Regions from separate parts of the Shewanella sp. P1-14-1 genome, predicted to be linked through region 1. Evidence: predicted binding sites of a transcription regulator. Region 1 holds the regulator's gene; each other region holds the start of a gene.
The links. Region 1 encodes MetJ, which represses methionine synthesis genes. Its sites were predicted from a motif close to TAGACGTCTAGACGTCTA; they were not measured.

Region 1 (5,444 bases):
TCGAGTTGGCGCTAGTTTCATTAATCCTGCTTTATTGGCCATTCTTACTCCACATAACACCTATACCAATGATGAAATCAACAAGACCCAAGCATTTTCTTTATTACTGCCAACAGTTGGCGCGGAAGGTTCTGATAGCGATAATATGATTGATAAGTTTGATTCGTTAAAGGACTCTTATGATGGCCTTGAAACGGCAATCAATAACGGTGACTCCGCCGAGGTTGAAGCCTTTCGAGACGACTTAGTGTTAGATTTAGAATCACTCAAAGGCAATGTGGCGAATGTATCAGCAGGAATTGGTGCAGCTTTGGTGATACCAAATCAACGTATGCCGATGGCGGTTTTTTATAAAAGTTATATTGACGCAGTGGGTGTGGCCGATATTGCCCAGTCAGACATTGATACTTTGAACGTGCTTGACCCTAATAACCCGCCAACTGAAATCACTGACCTAGATTCTCAAGGCGTCGTGCTAGCTGGTAGTGTGACTGATTTTGGTGTGGCACTCAGCTTTCCTTTGTCGATTGTAAATATGCCTGTCAGGGTAGGGGTTTCACCGAAGTTTCAACGAATTGATACTTACCATTACTCAGTTAATGCTAACAATTTCGACGCTGATGATTTTGATGACGACAAATATCGTAACGATGAAAATCTCTTTAATTTGGACGTTGGTGTCGCATTTGAACCTATTGAAAAATTAACTATTGGGCTATCTGCCAGAAACTTATTCAGTCAAACCGTCAAAACGGTTGAAGCGCAAGGACGAGAGTTTCACTACCAAGTGGAACCATTAATTACCGCAGGCGCTGCCTACGATTGGTCATCGGTAACCTTGACCACAGATATTGATTTAGTCGACCAAACCCGATTTAAAGAGTTTGATCCTGTGCAGTATTGGCGTGTAGGCGGTGAGCTAAAAGCCACTGATTGGCTCTCGTTGAGAATGGGTTATCGACATGACTTAAAAGACAACAGTGTTGATATATATTCATTTGGTACAGGTTTTGCGATTGGGCAAGCATTTAAGTTAGACATGAGTGGTAGCTATGGTGAAGATGACGCCGTAGGGGCAGTATTACAAACCTCTTACCACTTTTGAGTGTTGACTTAGCAGATCGTCAGCGACTTTAATTATGGCGTGATTAACTGATAGATAAAGCTAACGTTGACTTAATTGTTAGCACGATCGCACTCAGGCCACACAGCACTAATGTTGCCATTCTGGTTTTTTCTTTGTCGACTTTATTGGTTAGCTTTCCTGCCACTAGGCTACCCAAAAACACCGACGGCAATAACATCAATGAAAGCCAAATATGTTTTAGCTCAACGAGTCCCGCCACAATGAGTATTAACATCGCAATCATAGAACTAAAGACAAAAAATATAGATAAGGCTGCACGAAACTGTGGTGCGTCTTTTCCGGCAAGTAATATTGCTAGAGGTGGGCCACCAATTGCAGCGATATTGCCAAATACTCCTGATAAAACCCCTGCTATAAACAAAGTGATCTTATTTACTGGTGCGGTAATTTTATAGATGCTAAGAATGACTGCAGCAGCCACAATAAAGGCTATCGCTAGCCCTAATACTGCTTGTGGGGCAAAAATTAATAATCCAGCACCAAGAAAACCACCAGGGACTCGACCGAGCAAGGCGTATTGTAAGCCATTAAACTTGAGCGGGGTTCGCTCTCGCAATAACGTTATTAATGCAATGGAAAATCCACATGCAATAACTGGAACAGGAACAAGTTGAGGGTCAATAATGTAAAGCAGTGGACTGGCGACCACAGCTAAGCCAAAACCTATTAGCCCCTGAGTTAGTGCGCCCAGAAATATGATAACCGATGCAAGCATCAAGGTTTGCGGATCGATAAATGCCATTCTGTGCTCGTTGACTTAATTAAGGTCGGTGCAAATTTGGTGCGACAAATTTATGCGAATAGAAATGCAGAATAAAATTGAGCTTACATAAAAGTAAGCTCAATAGCGGTTATTCGTCTAAATCTTCCCACTCGATGCCCATTTTATCCATGAGAGCTTTAGCCTCACTTGGAATGCTATCTGGGCCTTCTTTAGATAAATCTTCATCGTTAGGGAGTGGTTGACCAGTATATGCGTGCAAAAATGCTTCACATAATAGTTCACTGTTAGTGGCATGACGTAAGTTATTCACCTGACGACGAGTACGCTCATCAGTTAGTACTTTAAGCACTTTTAACGGAATGGATACCGTAATTTTTTTAACTTGTTCGTTTTTTTTGCCATGTTCGGCATATGGGCTGATATAGTCGCCATTCCATTCAGTCATTAACTCACCTTTATACGATAGATTCGTGGCAGATTTTAACTGCTTATTTATTACAGTCAAATTATTGCTGCTATTCTATAACGAATGCAAATAGATTTCTTTATGTTTAGACGTCTAAACGTCTAATATGTGTTGACGATCTAACTTTGCTTAGGTACATTTAGCCATCTAGACATCTCTACGGTGTGTACTCTATAGTGTGTCAATCTTGAGGAGCTTACAATGAAAAAACATCGCGCAGCTACATTAGCAGTTCGCCAAGGTATCGAATCTGATACTCAGTATGGCGCGGTAGTCCCGCCGATTTATCTTTCAACAAATTATTCATTTGATGGACACACCAACCCAAGGGAATTCGACTATAGCCGCTCAGGTAATCCGACTCGTTGTGTACTAGGAGAGGCAATCGCTAAACTAGAAAATGGCGCGACAGGGATTGTAACTTGTACAGGAATGGCCGCGATTACCTTAGTGACCAGTTTACTTGGGCCTGATGACTTAATCGTGGTACCGCATGATTGTTATGGTGGTAGTTACCGACTGTTCACAAATCTTGCCAACAAAGGCCAATTTAAATTATTGGTTGTTGATCAAACTGACGAGAAAGCACTCACTGAAGCGATAGCGCAAAAGCCTAAAATGGTCTGGTTAGAAACACCTTCGAACCCACTTTTGCGAGTTGTGGATATTAAAGCCATCGTTGAAGCAAGCCATGCTGTTGATGCACTTGTTGTTGTCGACAATACTTTTTTATCTCCAATTTTACAGCAGCCATTAGAACTTGGTGCTGATATCGTGATGCACTCAACGACTAAATACATTAATGGCCACAGTGATGTTGTTGGCGGCGCCGTTGTCGCTAAAGATGCAGAGCTTGGTGAGCTATTACATTGGTGGTCAAATACCTTAGGGCTAACAGGTTCTGCATTTGACAGTTACTTAACACTGCGTGGTATTAGAACTTTAGCCGTGCGGATCCGTGAGCACCAAACTAATGCTCAGCGTGTGATTGACGTGCTGCAATCTAGTGATGTCGTTGAAAAAGTGTACTATCCCGGTTTAAAAGACCATCCAGGTCACGATATTGCTGCCAAACAGCAAAAAGGCTTTGGTGCTATGTTAAGTTTTGAGCTTAAAGGTGGCGAAGCAGAAGTGGTTGCCTTTTTAAATGCATTATCGATTTTCAGTGTTGCTGAAAGCTTAGGCGGAGTGGAAAGCTTAGTTGCCGTCCCAGCAACAATGACCCACAGAGCAATGGTGCCTGAAGCACGTTATGAGGCTGGTATTAAAGATACATTACTGAGACTATCTGTCGGGATTGAAGACGCAGAAGATTTAGTGAATGACATCAATGCCGGGCTCGCAGCAGTTGCCGCATTATAGTTCCTTGTCAGTCAGCGTTTTGCACAAAAGTTTAGTGGTTTAAGGAGTACAAAATGACCCGCAGTCATTTACATAAGTTTGGTGGTTCAAGTCTTGCTGATGCAGATTGTTATCGCCGTGTCGCCCATATTTTGTTGACTCATGGAAACTGCGACGATCTTGTCGTCGTGTCAGCTGCGGGAAAAAGCACTAACTTTTTATACAAGCTGTTGTCGCTTCGGGAAACGGGCGAATTATGGCAAGAAGAATTACAAGTTCTCATCAGCTACCAGCAAAACTTAATTGAGCAGCTGCTCTCTAACGAACAAGCCCGAGATTTACGTGAGCGTCTATCAACGGATAAGGCGCAACTGATCAGCCTGTTATCACTTGAACAGCGCAATGAATTCGAATTAAACCAAGTGCTCAGCTTTGGTGAACGTTGGTCTGCGCGCTTAATGGCTGCGCTTTTACGTGAATCAGGTGTTGCTGCAATCAATGTTGATGCTTGTTCAATTCTCGTTGCTGACGAAGGCTTAGTTCCTAATATTCGATTAGCGCAATCACGTGAAAAAGTGCAAGCACTGCTTGAAGCACATCCCAATGAGCGATTAGTCATTACTGGTTTTATTTGCGCTAACCAGCAAGGTGATACTCTGTTACTTGGACGAAATGGCTCTGATTACAGCGCAACCTTAATTGCGAGCTTAGCAGATATAGAACGAGTAACTATTTGGACTGATGTTGAAGGGGTGTTTAATGCAGACCCGAATAAAATCAATGATGCCAAGTTACTCAATAGTATGTCATTGGCGGAAGCGGATAGATTGGCTCATTTAGGTTCTCCTGTCCTTCACAGCAGGACATTACAACCGTTATTTGATACCAATGTCAGTTTGGCTGTTCGTTCTAGCTATGCATCTCATACTGATTTTACCTTGATTGCGCCGCAAAGCTCTTCGGCAAGTGCGCCGGTTGTAACGAGTTTAAATGAGGTCGTACTGTTTAAAATTAAGCTGCAATCACCAACAGAGAACCTGATTGAATTATTAGCGCAACAGGGGATCCTTCCTTTAGCTCATTGGACATCTGCCCACCATAAAGTTGAACTTGCTTTTACTGTTGAAAATCAAAAGCAAGTGCACACCTTACTTGAATTACACGCCCAAGCGCTTAATGTCAGTGATATTCATGTGAGCGATGAACTTGGATTAGTCGCCTTGGTTAGCGCTGATGCCGAGCACTATCGTCGCAGTTTTGCTCGCTTACTCAGTCGTGATGCAAAACCGCTTTATCAAGATGATTTAAGCTTAGTGACCTTAGTGCCAAAATCTCAGGTGAGCTTACTCACTCAAAAAGTGCATCGCCGCTGCGCAGGTCCACGCATGCGTATTGGCGTGCTGCTGTTGGGAGTCGGTAATATCGGTGAAGCTTGGATTGATTTATTCCAACGATCTTCAACAGCACTTAACCGTGAGCTTGAAGCCACTGTGCAATTAGTGGGATTACTGAGCTCTAAAGAAGCGCTTATCTGCCCTGACGGAATTGATCTTACTCAATGGCAAGATAAGTTTGATACGACTGCTAAACCTTGGGATTATACGAGTCTATTCGAGCAACTAGAGCATCTCGATTGTGATGAGTTAGTCGTGCTAGACATCAGTGCCAGCGCCAGTTTAACTTTACAATACCCTGAATTATTTGCCCGTGGAATTCATGTTGTTAGTGCTAATAAACTTGCAGGTTCAGGGCCATTACCATTTTAC
Region 2 (5,444 bases), 120 kb from region 1:
GGAAAAAGCGACGGTGCTGATAGTTGATGATACACCTGAAAATATTGACATTTTAGTTGGTATTTTAGGTAAAGATTACAAGATCAAAGTCGCAATTGATGGTCCTAAAGCGTTAGCTTTGGCTCAAAAATCGGCTCCAGATCTTATTTTGTTAGACGTTATGATGCCAGGCATGAATGGCCATGAAGTTTGCCAGAAACTCAAAAGTGAACCACTAACCTGCCACATTCCGGTGATATTTGTTACGGCATTATCTGAGACTGAAGATGAAGCACAAGGCTTTGAGTTAGGCGCCGTGGATTATATTACTAAACCTGTCAGTCCCGCAGTGGTAAAGGCGAGAGTAAAAACCCATCTATCTTTGTATGATCAAAAACGCTTACTTGAATCAGAAGTCGCCCAACGTACTAAAGAGTTGAGTGAAACTCGATTTGAAATCATTCGCCGTTTAGGTCGAGCAGCAGAATACAAAGATAATGAAACCGGATTACATGTTATTAGAATGAGCCACTACGCTAGATTATTAGCGATTGCATCTGGTCATTCTTCTCGGTTTTGTGAGTTAGTCTATAACGCAGCGCCTATGCATGATATTGGCAAAATAGGCACACCAGATTCGATATTAAAAAAGCCGGGTAAGTTAGATGCCGATGAGTGGAAAGAGATGCAAGCGCATGCGCAAATCGGTGCTGAAATTATCGGCGATCATGACGACCCTTTATTGCAAATGGCTAAACGCATTGCCATTAGTCATCATGAAAAATGGGACGGCAGTGGTTACCCCCACGGTTTATCTGGTGAAGATATTCCAATAGAAGGACGTATTATTGCCATTGCCGATGTATTTGATGCACTGACTTCAGCAAGGCCTTATAAAAAAGCGTGGACGGTTGAAGACACGATGGCGCTAATTGAGAAAGAGTCAGGCAAGCATTTCGATCCTGATTTGGTAAAACAGTTTCGTTCAGTACTCGATGATGTGAAAGAAATCAAAGCGAAGCATGAAGAAACTTTTTAATACTGCCGCAGTTTAGAATATAAAAAGGCTGCTAACCCTTATTGGGTTAGCAGCCTTTTTTATATCACGTTTGATTAGCGCAACTACTTATGCTGTTACTCATCGTCTAATGAATAAGGTAGTGGTACAACTGAAAGTAGGCTATCACTGTCATCGCTAATACGAAGTACAGCATCATTATCAGTGTCGTTTGCTAGGACTGCGGTAAGCAATACTTGGCCATTATACTGAACTGACTCAATGACTTTACCTGCACGGCGATAGTCACCATCCATTTGAACTTCGATTTGTGTTTCGCTATTGACGGTATCGGAGGCTGTTCCAGATAAAATATACAAGGCACGTTTATTACCACCTCGGTATTTCATTCTGGCGATAGTCTCTTGACCCATGTAACAGCCTTTTTCAAAACTAATCCCATTTACAGCTTGTATATTACACATTTGTGGCACAAATTCAGCGCTATGGTTAGCGTCAATGTTGGCATAACCCGCTTTTATCTCTAGTGCTTGCCAAGCAGAAGCATTAAGTAATGGCTGCTTAGAAGCTGCAATGACTTTGCTTGCTATATCTTCGTTTAGAATCAATATAAATCGGTCATTATCTTTTAAAATAATCGAGTTATTGACGACAGTTAATTCGTCATTTATCGCACCAAATTCTTGTTCAACGAACTGGCTTGCTGTGTTACCTGCTATCCCTATAATACATTTACTCGCACTGATATCAGTTAATTCAGCTTTACTGAAAACAGCATATTTTTGCCACTGAGCCAAACTTAGTGGTAATGCGGATGCTGTGTGAAGGGTGAATAAGCTGTCATTGCATGAGAATGTTCTGAAGCTTGAGATCATTTTCCCTTTTGCATCACAATGAGCTCCCCAACGCCATTGATGATCTGTTAGTGAGGTGATATCAGTGGTGACTTGGCCGTGAATAAAGGTTTTACCTTGCTCACCAGTAATTTCAATTAAGCCTAAATGCGTGAGATTGGCGACAAATAAGTCAGGGGAAGTATGTAGAAAGTCCCAATCAGGCTGTGTTGTTGCAAGTGTCATAAACTGATCCTTAAGATGACCATCAAAAGATAGACAGTGAGTGTAACGGAATTCATTAATGCTCAAAAGAAAAAGCTACCTTCAATTGAATGAAGATAGCTTTAGTTCACAATATTTTCGTGATGTTATTGGTCAATTCGTCATCAAGTTTAAATGGGCTGATTGACCGTTTAACTTAACGATTAAAACAATACGCGAGTACGAATCGTACCATCAATCGCTTTCAATTCACCAAGAGCTTGTTCAGCTTGATTAGAGTCAACTTCCATCACAACATAACCGATATCTGCAGTGGTTTGCAGATATTGCGCTGCAATGTTGATACCTTTTTCAGAGAAGGCTTGGTTAATTTTGATCAATACGCCAGGGCGGTTATGGTGAATATGCAGTAGACGTGAAGTGCCTTTGTGTTGTGGCAACGTCACTTCTGGGAAGTTAACTGCAGATACAGTTGAACCGTTATCTGAGTATTTAGCTAACTTGCCAGCGACTTCAATACCGATATTTTCTTGCGCTTCAGCGGTGCTACCACCAATGTGCGGAGTAAGAATCACGTTATCTAAGCCTCTTAATGGGCTAACAAATTCATCATCATTAGATTTTGGTTCTACAGGGAATACATCAATCGCAGCACCTGCAAGGTGACCAGACTTTAATGCCTCAGATAACGCTTCGATATCAACAACGGTGCCACGAGACGCATTAATGAATATGCTTTTTTCACGCATTTGAGCAAACTCAGTTGCGCCAAACATGTCTTTTGTTTGAGGCGTTTCAGGTACATGCAAACTGATTACGTCAGCTTTATTCAATAGGGCTTCTAATGAGTGAATTTGACTCGCGTTACCGAGTGGCAATTTGTCTTCGATATCAAAAAATACGACTTTCATGCCTAAGGTTTCTGCAAGAATACCTAGTTGAGTACCGATATGACCGTAGCCGATAACGCCTAAGGTTTTACCACGAACTTCGTAACTGCCAGCTGCACTCTTCAACCACCCACCACGATGTGCATGGGCATTTCGTTGCGGAATGCCACGCATCAGCATGATGATTTCACCCAATACTAATTCTGCTACACTTCGCGTATTAGAAAATGGCGCATTGAATACAGGCACACCTAACTTTTCAGCGGCAGCAATATCGACTTGGTTAGTACCAATACAGAAACAGCCAATAGCCACTAATTTCTCAGCATGATTTAACACATCAGCAGTTAATTGAGTACGGGAACGCAAACCGACAAAATGGGCATCCTTAATGGATTTTAATAGCTCATCTTCTGGTAACGAAGCTTTGTGATATTCAATGTTTGTGTAACCTGCACGCTCTAGTACATCGACCGCAGTTTGGTGGACGCCCTCCAACAGCAGGATTTTGATCTTATCCTTGTCAAGCGAGTGTTTCGCCATGATATGGGTACCCTCTTATCAATAGTTATGCTTATGTTATGCTGATAGTAATGCAAGACCAAAATAGCACTTTTTTAACTGGTTGTAGAGGGCTAGATGGCTAAAGTTAATATTCTAATTCTAGAACAATATCATCTAAGAGGGATTTAGTTTGAATAAGAAAGTTATATGGCTAGTGATTTATTGCAGCGTGCTCTGTTGGTCTGTTATCTCACCTAAGGATATGTTTACTTGGTGGCTTGAAGCGCTTCCTGCGTTATTGGCTATTCCTATCCTATTTTTTACTCGAAATAAATTCCCCTTAACCTCACTGTCTTATCTGTTAATTTTAATCCATTGCTGTGTGCTGTTGGTTGGCGCTAAATACACTTATGCAGAGGTGCCGTTATTCGATTGGTTAGCACAACTGATGGATAGTGACAGAAATAACTACGATAAAGTTGGCCATCTCGCGCAAGGTTTTATACCTGTGATGTTAGCCCGTGAAGTGATGTTGAGAAATCATGTGTTACAACCAGGCTATTGGTGCCAGTTTTTATCTGTGTGTTTTGTGTTGGCGTTTTCAGCTTTCTACGAACTCATAGAATGGTGGGTAGCTTTATTAACGGGTGAAGATGCAGAAGCCTTTTTAGGCACTCAAGGTTACGTTTGGGATACCCAATCTGACATGTTTATGGCATTAGTAGGAGGAATTAGTGCATTAGTGTTGCTTACTGGACTACATAATAAGCAGTTAGCATCACTTAATCGTCACTAATTTTTAGGTAAATAAACTAAATTAGGCAGTGCGGAAAGTTTTTTTATGCTATTAATAGAGGACTTTATAAGGACTTAGATGATTAATTCATACATTAGTATTGCAAAAATACCTTATGGACTAGTTAAAATATACTATCATTGAACATTGTTGTTACATGTTTTCAACATTTCAGGAAGAAACTCGCTGACGCGAGATGTGATGGATACTTTTCAGGGAGAAAAGTGATGAATTCAAATATTGATGAATTAGTTTTTCTGCACCAAGTCGCAGCGCCATGTCATTTGGCCATTTTAGCTGAGTCTATTGGTCTCAAAACTCGCATAGTTAAACATGCGAGTGAACTAGAGGTTGAGAAAAATACCAATAGTTTTTATCTAATCGCTCAAAAAGGAGCGGCTTTAGACAGTAAAGGTATCCCTTTACTGGTTTCTCGGCTCGTCAATCATGTCCCTGTTGCTTTATATCAAGTTGAGCGTGGCTCGCTTGATCAAGAGTCAGCGCTATTGTTAGGAGTAAGAGGCTTACTTTATGCCGATCAGCGTATGGATCTGATGTTAACAGGGCTGAGAAAAATGGTCGCAGATGAGCTTTGGTATGATAGACCGCTCATTAGTAAGATTTTCCGCAGACTGGTTCAGAAACTGGATGCAAATATTGATATTCCGCCTGATACGGTTGCTATGCTACAAATGCTAACAAGCCGAGAAAGAACGATTATTCAACTTGTTTCTAGCGGTGCTCGTAATAAAGAAATTGCCCACAGGTTGTGTATTAGTGAGCATACAGTCAAAGCCCACATTTCATCTATTTTCCGTAAAACGCAATCACGCAATCGGGTTGAATTATTGCGTTGGGCGCAAACTTATCAAGCTCACTTTGAGTTCGCTTAAATCTATATACTGGTAGACGTTACAGTTAATGATTTTCCATTAAAATTGCAGTCAACAAGTTTGCATAAAAAGGGAGCCAAATGGCTCCCTTTTTCATCGCTACTACAAATTATTTGTAAAAAGCAATAATTAGTTTTGGTAAATAGTTGCTGTATTAAAGTCGCCAGACTGCGATACATTGATCATATCGTTACTGCCTACTTGCATACCCGTTACTAAGTTATCATTGCCTACTTGAGAAATAGTTAAGCTGTTGTTAGTACCATCGACAAGGAAATAGCCGTCATCGCCACCAACCCAGTTACC
Region 3 (5,444 bases), on a different contig from region 1:
ATACTGTCATGTTTGGTGTCATACGTAAGTTAGCTAATTGCTCTACTGGTTGGTGAGTTGGACCATCTTCACCTTGACCGATTGAGTCGTGGGTATAAACAAAGATATTTTGAATACCCATTAGCGCCGACATACGTACAGCATTACGCGCATATTCCATGAACATCATGAAAGTCGCACCGTAGTTAATGAAACCACCATGAAGCGAGATACCATTCATGATACCGCTCATACCAAATTCACGAACACCGTGGAAGATATAGTTACCCGCTGGGTCGTCTTGAATACCTTTAGAGCCAGACCATAATGTTAAGTTAGAACCTGCAAGGTCAGCACTACCGCCTAATAACTCTGGTAACATTTCACCGAAGAAGCCAATCGCATTTTGAGAAGCTTTACGACTTGCAATGCCTTCTGCTTTATCTTGGCACTCTTGAATAAATGCATTCGCTTTTGCTTCAAATTCTGCAGGCAATTCACCGGTTAATACACGACGTGTAAATTCAGCTGCTTCTGCTGGGAATGCTGCTTGATAAGCTGCAAATTTCTTATCCCATGCAGATTCGTTGTTTGCGCCAGCATCTTTAGCATCCCAACCTTGATAAACGGTTTCAGGAATTTCAAATGCCGCATGTTCCCAACCAAGGAACTCACGAGCTGCAGCAATTTCAGCATCACCTAATGGTGCACCATGACAATCATGGCTGCCTGATTTGTTTGGAGAACCAAAACCAATAGTGGTTTTACAACAAATCATCGTAGGCTTATCTGTCACTGATTTTGCTTCTTCAATTGCAGCGCGGATAGCATCGCTATCGTGACCATCAACATTTGCAATAACATGCCAGCCGTATGATTCAAAACGCTTAGGCGTATCATCTGTGAACCAGCCTTCAACATGACCATCGATAGAAATACCGTTGTCATCCCAAAATGCCACTAATTTGCCTAGGCCTAATGTACCCGCTAAAGAACAAGCTTCATGCGAAATACCTTCCATTAAACAGCCATCACCTAAGAAACAGTAAGTGAAGTGATCTACGATATCGTGACCAGGCTTATTAAATTGTGCTGCTAAGGTTTTCTCAGCAATAGCCATACCCACAGCATTACTGATACCAGCACCTAAAGGACCGGTTGTGGTTTCAACACCTGGGGTGTAACCGTACTCAGGATGACCTGGTGTTTTAGAATGTAATTGACGGAAGTTTTTGATTTCTTCAATTGGCAGCGCGTAGCCTGACAGGTGAAGTAAAGAGTAAATCAGCATTGAACCATGACCGTTTGATAAAATGAAACGATCGCGATCAACCCACTCTGGGTTAGTTGGATTATGCTTTAGGAAGTCATTCCATAGCACTTCGGCAATATCTGCCATCCCCATTGGTGCACCTGGGTGTCCAGAATTGGCTTTTTGAACGGCATCCATAGTTAATGCGCGGATAGCGTTTGCGAGTTCTTTACGAGATGACATGCTCTCTCCTGCTTGTTTGTGAGGTCTAGCGGGCAATTGTGGGGGCATATTTTCCCCTACTAGGCGATGTGACGCAAATTTTTATTAGCGGTATTAGCCACTTTTTTTCATCTAACAATCTATTGCAAACTAAACGCGTAGATTAATTAGCCAACTTTATACCATGTTACCGATAACATTTGTATAACTTTTTCCCACTAAGCTATTACATTTTCTATTTTAAATTGCCCTAAGAGATTTTTTATCACATTAAAAGTACCGTGAATATTTGTTGCCACCGGCGAATAAAAAAACCAACAAAGTGATAAACATCAACTAAAGTTATTGTTTTATTTTTAACCTTAGCATCTCTCCCCAATACAGTATAAAGGCAAGAATTAGCATAAAATTCATAAGATTAATTTAATAAATTTATAAAACAGAGCAATTACAGTTTTTATAAATCTTTGAATGGTTGCACAATTTTTAACTTATATTGATTCTAAGGGGTGTTATCAAACCTAATTTGAATTATTATAGACGTCTAGATGTAGATGCTTCTACACGTTCAAATTCCAAAAGACGAGATTTACCAACTATGGCAAACCACTTGTTCACCTCTGAGTCAGTCTCAGAAGGTCATCCAGATAAAATCGCCGATCAGATTTCTGATGCGGTACTAGACGCAATTTTAGAGCAAGATCCAAAAGCGCGTGTTGCATGTGAAACTTACGTTAAAACTGGCATGGTATTAGTCGGTGGTGAAGTTACGACTTCAGCTTGGGTTGATATCGAAGAAATCACACGTAAAACAGTACGTGAAATTGGCTACACTCATTCAGATATGGGTTTTGATGCTGACTCTTGTGCGATTTTAAATGCGATTGGTAAACAGTCTCCAGATATTAACCAAGGTGTTGATCGTAGCGATCCTGCAGAGCAAGGCGCAGGTGACCAAGGATTAATGTTTGGTTATGCAAGCAATGAAACAGATGTATTAATGCCTGCACCTATTACTTACGCACACAAGCTGGTTAAACGTCAGTCTGAAGTCCGTAAAGACGGTACATTACCTTGGTTACGTCCTGATGCGAAAAGTCAGGTTACTTTTGCCTATGAAAATGGTCAAATCAAAGGTATCGACGCCATCGTCCTGTCGACTCAACATCGTGAAGATGTGACGCAAGAAGACTTAATCGAAGGCGTGATGGAAACCATCATTAAGCCTGTTTTACCATCACAATGGTTAAACAAAGACACTAAGTACTTCATTAACCCAACTGGCCGTTTTGTTATTGGTGGCCCAGTAGGCGATTGTGGTCTAACCGGTCGTAAAATTATCGTAGATACCTACGGCGGTATGGCACGTCACGGTGGCGGTGCTTTCTCAGGTAAAGACCCATCAAAAGTGGATCGTAGTGCTGCTTATGCTGCACGTTACGTTGCTAAAAACATCGTTGCAGCAGGTCTTGCTGATCGCTGTGAAATCCAAGTGTCTTACGCTATTGGTGTTGCAGAGCCAACGTCAATCAGTATTGAAACATTTGGTACAGGTAAAGTTTCTGAAGACGTACTTATCAAGCTAGTTCGCCAGCACTTTGAATTACGTCCATATGGCTTAACCGCTATGTTAGATTTGGCTCGTCCAATTTACCAAGGTACAGCTGCATACGGTCACTTCGGTCGTAATGAGTTCCCTTGGGAAGCGACTGATAAAGCTGAAATCTTACGTGCAGATGCAGGCTTATAAGTTTTCAGCTTAGCCTAGCGCATAAAGTAGAATCAAAAAAACCGTCTTATGACGGTTTTTTTATGGGTAAAATTCACTAAAACGGCTAAGAGAACGTACGATAAAAAAGATAAATAATAATAGCGCCTACAGAGAGCACTGAAGGATAAAATGTCAAACTAAACCCTAACGCTCTTGTGGCGGAGCCTTTTTCATAACCACTGATAAATATAATTCTGCCGATAAAAAAGACTATCGATAATAGCGCAATCAGTGACATGAACTCAGCAGGCATAATAAAGGTCCATAAAAAATACACGCTCAAAACAATACAAAATTGCTCTAAGGTATTTTGTAAAACATTTTGCAGATGCCTGGTTTTTTCCGACTCCTCAAAAGCGGAGCGAATATGAGTTTGTGTGGTATTGAATCGTCTTAGTAGCACGCGCCCTGCAGCAAATATAAATGCCAATGCAGGCAAGATTAAGCCATAAGCATATATTGTTAGCCTTTCGACCAAAGATTGTGGCTCTGTGTATTCAAGCGGATTGGCTAAAGCACCATAGGCGACAACTAAAAAAGAGACGATTACCCCTATCACGACGCTCAAAGAGACATCGCTTTGTTTTGATGATAGTTTATTTTTAAATTGTTCTAAAAGTGGCATTATCTCTCCCTGTACTTAATGCTCATCAGTAGATTTTCTTACCCTAAGGGTGTGAATTAAATAGTCCTTTTATTTAACTCGTTTACATCGCTTTATTCGCGCATCAATTGTACTTTATCTCTCGTTAAACAATAGTCACTGCCAGCCATTCTGCCAATGGCATCAAGTTGATCTGCATCTATTTTAAAATTATCTATCGCGTCATCGTTAACATGAACAGCAACGACGTCCCCTAATATCAAATGCCCTGCTAATGGCTGATTACCTAAATCGACAATTTGATTGAGTCGACATTCAAAACTGACCACAGCTTGCTTAACGCGACTTGGTTTAACAATCGTTGAGTCTAAGGTTTCTATTCCAGCATATTCAAACTCATTTTGTTCTGGCGGTAATGAATGGCACGTTTGATTCATTACCGATAAGTCTTGATAACTGACAGTGTTGATCACAAATTCTTGCTGCTCACGTATATTAACTAGCGTGTCTTTTTCTGCGCCTTTATCGGTACTCATTGGGTTAAAGCACAACACTGGAGGATTAGCACTTGCCACTGTAAAAAATGAAAATGGCGCTAAATTAGGTACTCCTTTTGCCGATACCGTAGACACCCAAGCGATTGGTCTTGGGGTGATACCACCAATCAATAATTTATACATTTGCTGTGCGGTTAACGTATGCGGCAAAAATTCCATCGAAATCTCAAACTTGCTTTCAACGTTTAGTTAACATACCTATTCAAACAAAACCGATACAAATAATAGTATGAAAATCATAAACTAAATAAGATAGTTATTAAGCTATCACCGTATAATTATTCAAACAAGCCCTAACCAGCAAACAACTTGTTAACATTCACAAATAAGCACTTTAAAGACTCAAAGTGGATAGAATTTCTACAATGACACTTTCAATATGTGAAAATAAGGAAGCAGCTAAGAAACAAATAATATAACAACCGTTAAACTGGCAATGAAACGAGCATAGAAACCAGCATAGAAACCAGCATAGAAACCAGCATAGAAACGTCCTAAAAATGAGCAATAATTTACCAATTGGAAATAAGGTGATAAGTCGAACCCATTGAAGCAATAGGCTATGATCTGAATGCTCAATATGATGTTAAGCCATACCTACTTTAGCTAACAGGCTTAGGTTGCGCTGCTTAAGTTGCGAGGCTTAGGTTGCTAGGCTTAGGCAAAGAGACTCAATGATAAAACTCAGGAAAATGAATGCACTCCTATTATATGTTCAAAGCAAGTAAATCTGACTTTTCTAGCCTGTCATCAGTGCCTTTGCCAGTCAGAGCGTCGGACAATATTCAGGGCGAGTACTACCAAACGACTTTGAGCGAGCAGCAACAATTATGGTCCGTAATCAAACTTTTCTATCGCCAACACTTGCCCTACTCCAAGCCAACGTTTAAAGACACTGTCATCCTCTGCTGCCAAGAAAAAGCTGATGATAAGCCAATAGCTAACCACACGAACCTGCTTCAAATCGATAATATTTTAGCTGCTGTGAGGATAAAAAAAATTGGCGAGGTTCAATTAGTCACAGGGTTAGTCGTTAAAAAAAGTGCTAGAGGCCAAGGA

Region 2: the regulator MetJ is predicted to act here: its motif matches at 3,574-3,591, upstream of serA (phosphoglycerate dehydrogenase).
Region 3: the regulator MetJ is predicted to act here: its motif matches at 1,991-2,008, upstream of metK (methionine adenosyltransferase).

What each region holds. Positions count from the first base shown of each region.
Region 1 is NZ_LKTL01000001.1:283,324-288,767, reverse strand. Features, by position in the region: gene AN944_RS01115 (conjugal transfer protein TraF) at 1-1,105, shown strand, start outside; gene AN944_RS01110 (sulfite exporter TauE/SafE family protein) at 1,149-1,889, opposite strand; gene metJ (met regulon transcriptional regulator MetJ) at 1,999-2,316, opposite strand; gene metB (cystathionine gamma-synthase) at 2,539-3,699, shown strand; gene AN944_RS01095 (bifunctional aspartate kinase/homoserine dehydrogenase II) at 3,753-5,444, shown strand, end outside.
Region 2 is NZ_LKTL01000001.1:160,022-165,465, reverse strand. Features, by position in the region: gene AN944_RS00655 (two-component system response regulator) at 1-1,018, shown strand, start outside; gene ygfZ (tRNA-modifying protein YgfZ) at 1,114-2,076, opposite strand; gene serA (phosphoglycerate dehydrogenase) at 2,259-3,488, opposite strand; gene AN944_RS00640 (DUF2238 domain-containing protein) at 3,640-4,245, shown strand; gene AN944_RS00635 (LuxR C-terminal-related transcriptional regulator) at 4,473-5,138, shown strand; gene AN944_RS00630 (hypothetical protein) at 5,268-5,444, opposite strand, start outside.
Region 3 is NZ_LKTL01000017.1:78,654-84,097, reverse strand. Features, by position in the region: gene tkt (transketolase) at 1-1,474, opposite strand, end outside; gene metK (methionine adenosyltransferase) at 2,052-3,203, shown strand; gene AN944_RS13545 (MAPEG family protein) at 3,289-3,849, opposite strand; gene AN944_RS13540 (flavin reductase family protein) at 3,942-4,544, opposite strand; gene AN944_RS13535 (GNAT family N-acetyltransferase) at 5,082-5,444, shown strand, end outside.